DNA from 2 places in the Streptomyces rubradiris genome. Region 2 is predicted to be linked to the other one. Evidence: riboswitches for the same ligand, from Rfam matches in the RefSeq annotation. Region 2 holds a riboswitch; the other holds the start of a gene.
The links. Region 2 has a riboswitch for glycine ahead of gcvP (aminomethyl-transferring glycine dehydrogenase). Riboswitches for the same ligand answer to the same signal wherever they lie in the genome.
Positions count from the first base shown of each region.

Region 1: it holds a riboswitch for glycine, as region 2 does, so the genes downstream of both, gcvT (glycine cleavage system aminomethyltransferase GcvT) here and gcvP (aminomethyl-transferring glycine dehydrogenase) in region 2, are expected to answer to the same signal.

Region 1 covers NZ_BNEA01000015.1:2,573,693-2,577,093, forward strand. Annotated here, with positions in the region: gene Srubr_RS24470 (enhanced serine sensitivity protein SseB) at 1-651, opposite strand, end outside; gene Srubr_RS24475 (AAA family ATPase) at 718-1,386, opposite strand; glycine riboswitch at 1,564-1,668, shown strand; glycine riboswitch at 1,669-1,782, shown strand; gene gcvT (glycine cleavage system aminomethyltransferase GcvT) at 1,824-2,942, shown strand; gene gcvH (glycine cleavage system protein GcvH) at 3,080-3,401, shown strand, end outside.
Region 2 covers NZ_BNEA01000001.1:928,268-931,668, forward strand. Annotated here, with positions in the region: gene gcvP (aminomethyl-transferring glycine dehydrogenase) at 1-2,313, opposite strand, end outside; glycine riboswitch at 2,488-2,582, opposite strand; gene Srubr_RS04380 (PRC-barrel domain-containing protein) at 2,702-3,073, shown strand; partial or broken gene Srubr_RS04385 (DNA polymerase IV) at 3,394-3,401, opposite strand, start outside.

The DNA.
Region 1 (3,401 bases), on a different contig from region 2:
GGCCTGGAGGGGGAGGGCGCGCAGGTCGCCTTCCCACTGGGAGAGTTCGACGCCCACGAACATCGCCGGGTCGGCCGTCTCGACGGCGGCCAGGCAGCGGCGGGCGGTGAGGACCACGCCGGTCCCGGCGAACTCGGCGGAGGCGGCGGCGAGGAAGTCCACCGGGTCGTCCTGCCAGTCGGGCTCGAAGAGGCGCACCCGGCCGCCGGTGCCCGGGCCGTCGAGCGGGGTGCGGCCCACCCGGCACAGCTCGGCCACGGCCTGGGGCGGCAGCGGTATGCCGACCACGCCCTCGGGATTGACGGCGATGCCCACCTGCGGGGGCAGGCCGCGGGCGAACTCCACCGCCGGGGCGATGGTGTACGACATGTGGGAGCCGGCCACCTGGCGCAGCTGTTCCTCGGAGCTGAACACCGGGACGTACGCCTGGCCGTCGATGTCGAGCGTCGGCAGGTCCAGCGGGCCGCTGTCCGGGCCCCCGCCGTTCGGCAGCGGGATCCACAGGAAGCTGCGGCCGAGGACCTCGACGATCCGGCCGCCCGCCGCGGGGATGCCGAGGGAGGCCGACAACACCTCCTCCAGCTCGTTGCCGGGCCAACCGCCGTGCGGGTGCGGGTGCGCCTGTGCCGGGAAGTCCGCCGGGAAGTCCATGTGCCTACCGCCTGCTGGGAACCACTGCTGTGACCATGAAGGCTAGCGGGTGGCGCTGACAGTGCCTCACCGCGTGAAGCCGACGCGGGCGAGGACGTCCGCCGCGTCCCGGTCCAGCAGCACCGCCGCACCGCAGCCGCCCGGCAGCCGCCCCTTCTCCACCGCGCGCAGCAGCCGGGCGGTGGCGCGGCGGTGGCGGCGGAAGGCGTAGCGGGAGACGCCCCGGCCGCGCTCGCGCTGGCCCTGCCGGGCGGTCTCGGGGCTGACGTCGAGGAGGAGCAGGTGCAGGGTGCCGCCCCGGCGCCGGGCCGCGCGGGCCAGCCAGGCGCGCACCCACGGCTGGGTGCCGCAGTCGTGCACGACAAGCCCCTCCCCGGTGCGCAGGGCCCTGCACAGTCCGGCGTAGTGGGCGAGGCGGACCAGGGGGCGGTAGAGCGCGTACGGCAGGAAGCCGGGGACGCGGGCCTGCCAGCGGTCCCGGGTGTCCTGGGAGTCGACGCGGCCGCCGGTGACCGCGCGGCGCATCAGGGTGGACTTGCCACTGCCGGGCAAGCCGGTGACGACCACCAGGTCACGGGGGCCGAAGAGCAGGGCGTGCGGGCTGCGGCCGGCCCGGTCGCGCAGGTCGCGGACGACCGGCGCGGGGCGGTCCGCGCCGCGTTCGCGGACCGCCGCGGCGGGCTGTCCCGGCACCGCGAGGCCGGCGTGGGCGGCGTAGGCCGAGGTCCTGTTCACCGTGATCGTCCTCCCGAGGGCTCGATCGGTCCCATGCCCGTTCTCTGTAAAGGGAAGGTAATGGAGAACGGTCGGCGGTTCGTGTGCTTACGGCCACAGGTCGGTCACAAGCGGCACGCTCTGGATGGCCGGGGTGTGGCGTGCAATGATGAGCCCGCCAACTGCATACCGGCCGTTTGAATCCGCGCGGGAGAGTCCCCGGGCCCCCTCGGGGCCGCCTGGGGCGCCGAAGGAGCAAGTCCCTCCCTTGAATCTCTCAGGCCCCGTTACCGCGCGGGCGAGGCACATCTGAAAAGCGGGCCGCCGCCGCCGGCGGCTCCACCCAAGGTGCAAGCCGTGATCGTCCCCGTGGCGGTGGCGGCGAACCTCTCAGGTTCCGATGACAGATGGGGAGGAACGTTCCTCGCCCGTCCTTTGCCCTGGGAGACGACCGACCGATGAGCAGTACCGAACTCCGTCATACCGCGCTCGACGCCGTGCACCGCTCGCTGGGCGCGACGATGACCGACTTCGCCGGCTGGGACATGCCCCTGCGCTACGGCTCCGAGCGCGACGAGCACCTCGCCGTGCGCACCCGGGCCGGTCTGTTCGACCTGTCCCACATGGGCGAGATCACCGTGACCGGCGCCGAGGCCGCCGCCTTCCTGAACCACGCCCTGGTCGGCAACATCGCCTCGGTCGGCGTCGGCCGCGCCCGCTACACCATGATCTGCCAGGCCGACGGCGGCATCCTGGACGACCTGATCGTCTACCGGCTGGCCGAGACCGAGTACATGGTCGTGGCCAACGCCTCCAACGCCCAGGTGGTGCTGGACGCCCTCACCGAGCGCGCGGCCGGCTTCGCCGCCGAGGTCCGCGACGACCGGGACGCCTACGCGCTGATCGCCGTGCAGGGCCCCGAGTCCCCCGGCATCCTGAAGTCGCTCACCGACGCCGACCTGGACGGCCTGAAGTACTACGCCGGGCTGCCCGGCACGGTCGCCGGCGTCCCGGCGCTGATCGCCCGTACGGGGTACACCGGCGAGGACGGCTTCGAGCTGTTCGTGAAGCCGGAGCACGCCGTGGCGCTGTGGCAGGCGCTCACCGAGGCCGGCGAGGGCGTCGGACTGGTCCCGTGCGGGCTGTCCTGCCGGGACACGCTGCGCCTGGAGGCGGGCATGCCGCTGTACGGGCACGAGCTGAGCACTTCCCTGACCCCCTTCGACGCCGGGCTGGGCCGCGTGGTCAAGTTCGACAAGGAGGGCGACTTCGTGGGCCGCGCGGCGCTGGCCGAGGCCGCCGGGCGGGCCGCGCAGAACCCGCCCCGGGTGCTGGTCGGGCTGGTCGCCGAGGGCCGCCGGGTGCCGCGCGCCGGGTACGCCGTGGTGGCCGGCGGCGAGGTGATCGGCGAGGTCACCTCGGGCGCCCCCTCCCCCACCCTGGGCAAGCCGATCGCCATGGCCTACGTCGACGCGGCGCACGCCGCGCCGGGCACCGAAGGCGTCGGCGTGGACATCCGGGGCACCCACGAGCCGTACCAGGTCGTGGCGCTGCCGTTCTACAAGCGCCAGAAGTAACCGCCGCCCGCGCCCGCACCGGCCCGGGACCCCGGCCCGAGGGCGGCGCGTGAGCCTGCGCACATTCGCCCGCTCACCAGCGGTTTCCCCAGTCCCCCCGTCATCACCACTCCCGCGCGTACAGGAGAATTCAGGCCATGAGCAACCCCCAGCAGCTGCGCTACAGCAAGGAGCACGAGTGGCTGTCGGACGCCCAGGACGGCGTCTCGACGGTCGGCATCACGGAGCACGCGGCCAACGCGCTCGGCGATGTCGTCTTCGTCCAGCTCCCCGAGGCCGGCTCCACGGTGACCGCGGGCGAGACCTGCGGCGAGCTGGAGTCCACGAAGTCGGTCTCCGACCTGTACTCGCCGGTCACCGGTGAGGTCACCGAGGTCAACGAGGACGTCGTCAACGACCCGTCGCTGGTGAACTCGGCCCCCTTCGAGGGCGGCTGGCTGTTCAAGGTACGCGTCACCG
Region 2 (3,401 bases):
GACGTACGCCCAGGAGATGGGCAGGATGCCCGCGCTGCCCCACGGGGCCGCCGAGATCGGGCCCACGCCCGTCTCCGGGCCGGCCTCCGGCTGGAGCGGGTGGTTCGGCAGGTACGGCGCGAGGTGCGACCGGACCGCGACCGGGCCGACGCCCGGACCGCCGCCGCCGTGCGGGATGCAGAAGGTCTTGTGCAGGTTCAGGTGGGAGACGTCACCGCCGAAGTGGCCCGGCTTGGCGAGGCCGACGAGCGCGTTGAGGTTGGCGCCGTCGACGTACACCTGACCGCCGGCCTCGTGGACCTGGGCGCAGATGTCGGCGACGTGCTCCTCGAACACGCCGTGCGTGGACGGGTAGGTGATCATCAGCACGGCCAGCTCGTCGCGGTGCTGCTCGATCTTGGCGCGCAGGTCCTCGACGTCGATCTCGCCGTCCTCGGCGGTCTTGACGACGACGACCTTCATGCCGGCCATCACGGCGCTGGCGGCGTTGGTGCCGTGCGCGGAGGACGGGATCAGGCAGACGGTGCGCCGGTCGTCGCCGTTGGCGCGGTGGTAGCCGCGGACGGCGAGCAGACCGGCCAGCTCGCCCTGGGAGCCGGCGTTCGGCTGGAGGGAGACCTTGTCGTAGCCGGTGACCTCGGCGAGACGGTCCTCCAGCTCGCGGATGAGGGTGAGGTAGCCCTGCGCCTGCTCGGCGGGCGCGAAGGGGTGCAGCTGCCCGAACTCGGGCCAGGTGACCGGCTCCATCTCCGTGGTCGCGTTGAGCTTCATGGTGCAGGAGCCCAGCGGGATCATGCCGCGGTCGAGCGCGTAGTCGCGGTCGGCGAGCCTGCGCAGGTAGCGCAGCATGGCGGTCTCGGAGCGGTGCTGGTGGAAGACCGGGTGGGTGAGGTAGTCGTCGGTGCGCAGCAGCGCCTCGGGCAGGGCGTCCTCGGCGGTCGCGTCCAGCGCCTCGATGTCGGCGTCGACGCCGAAGGCGGACCAGACAGCGTCCAGCCCGGCCCGGTCGGTGGTCTCGTCGCAGGCCATGGAGACGTGGTCGGCGTCGACCAGCCGCAGGTTGACGCCCTTGTCCCGGGCGGCGGCGGCGATCCCGGCGGCGTTGCCGGGCACGCGCGCGGTGACCGTGTCGAAGAAGGCGCCGTGGACGATCTCGACACCGGCGGCCTTCAGGCCCTCGGCGAGGAGGGTGGCGTAGCGGTGCGTGCGCCGCGCGATGGTCCTCAGGCCCTCGGGCCCGTGGTAGACGGCGTACATGCCGGCCATGACGGCGAGCAGCACCTGTGCGGTACAGATGTTGCTGGTGGCCTTCTCACGGCGGATGTGCTGCTCACGGGTCTGCAGTGCGAGCCGGTAGGCCTTGTGGCCGTCGGCGTCGACGGAGACGCCGACCAAGCGGCCGGGCAGGCTGCGCGCGAACTTCTCGTGTACGGCCATGTAGCCGGCGTGCGGACCGCCGAAGCCCATGGGCACGCCGAAGCGCTGGGTGGTGCCCACGGCGATGTCCGCGCCCAGCTCGCCCGGCGAGGTCAGCAGGGTCAGGGCGAGCAGGTCGGCGGCCACCGTCACCAGGGCGCCCAGCTCGTGCGCCTGGTCGATGACGGGCTTGAGGTCCCGTACGGCACCGGAGGCGCCCGGGTACTGGAGCAGCACGCCGTTGATCTCGCGCTCGGCGATCTCCGCCGGAATGCCTGCGGACAGGTCGGCGACGACGACCTCCACGCCGGTCGGCTCGGCGCGGGTCTCGATCACGGCGATGGTCTGCGGCAGCGTGTCCGCGTCGACCAGGAACAGGCCCTTCTTGTTCTTGCCCATACGCCGGGACAGGGCCATCGCCTCGGCGGCGGCCGTGCCCTCGTCCAGCAGGGAGGCGCCGGAGGTGGGCAGCCCGGTCAGCTCGGCGACCATCGTCTGGAAGTTCAGCAGGGCCTCCAGACGGCCCTGGGAGATCTCCGGCTGGTACGGCGTGTAGGCCGTGTACCAGGCGGGGTTCTCCATCACGTTGCGCAGGATGACGGGCGGGGTGAAGGTGCCGTAGTAGCCCAGGCCGATCATGGAGCGCAGGACCTGGTTGCGGTCGGCGAGCGAGCGCAGTTCGGCGAGCACCTCGGCCTCGGTGCGGGCGCCCGGCAGGTCCAGGGAGTCGGCGTTCTTGATCACATCCGGGACCGCGGCGGCGGTCAGCTCGTCCAGCGAGCCGTATCCGACCTGCGCGAGCATCTTGGCCCGCGCCTCCTGGTCGGGTCCGATGTGGCGCTGCTCGAACGGGGTGCCCGCTTCGAGTTCGGAGAGCGGAATGCGATGGGCGGTCATTGCGGAGGCCTCCTGGTCTGACGCGACCTGCGAGGGGCACCCCGGCGCGGGTACCCCGACGGCCTCCCCCTCTGTCATCTGCACCTGAGAGCTTCACCGGACGCCCGCGGGCGCCGGCTTTCACCGTCGGTGAGGGCAGGAGCCGTCGACGCCCGCCCTGCTTTCCAGAGTGACCTCGTCCGTGCGGTACGTGAGCCTGAGAGATTCCGGGGAGGAGTTGCTCCTTCGGCGCCCCCGAGGTGGTCGGAGGACTCTCCCGCGCGGGGTCAGCAGCCGCTGTCAGCCTACCAGCGAGGTCAATGGGGCAGCCTTCGAGTGGCCGCCTCCTCCAATGTGCTCTTTCGTAGTGCTTACGGATGAGTTGCGACCACGTGGAGGGAGAGGGACCGTGCAGACCGACATCGATCCGCGCAGCCTGATCGGCCGCAAGGCGTTCGACCGCAAGGGCACCAAGATCGGCACCATCGACGAGGTGTACCTGGACGACGCGACCGGCGTGCCCGAGTGGGCGGCCATACGCACCGGCCTGTTCTCCCGGGACGCCTTCGTGCCCCTGGAACCCAGCGAACTCGTCGACGGCACCCTGCGCGTCCCCTACGACCGCGCCCTGATCAAGGACGCCCCCGGCTTCGGCGTGGGCCGCCACCTCTCTCCCGAGCAGGAACTCCAGCTCTACCACCACTACGGTCTCGACACGGCCTCCCCTCCCCCGCTCCCGGACCACGACTTCGGCAGACTGGCGGGCTCGGAGGAAACCTGACCCCCCGGCCCCTCCCACCCACGCCCCTCCTCCCTATCCCGAGCACCTTGCCGAGCCCGGTCCGCTCCCAGCACGGGGCGCCTCCCCCGATCACCGCTCTCTCCTGGGACGCGGCCCTTTTCGAGCGCACGGACGCCGTCAGGGGCACGGCCGTCCTCGGGGGCGGGGGACTCGCCGAGGACCCGGACCCCATTCAGGGCAAGGGACTCGTCCTGCCCGCCGGAGTCTTCCCGGTCCCGGGACCCCTCCCGGCCCCGGGACTCCTCCCGGCCCCGGCACTCTTCCGGGGTCCGGGGCGGAGCCCCGTGTCGGCCGCTGTCGGGCGGGG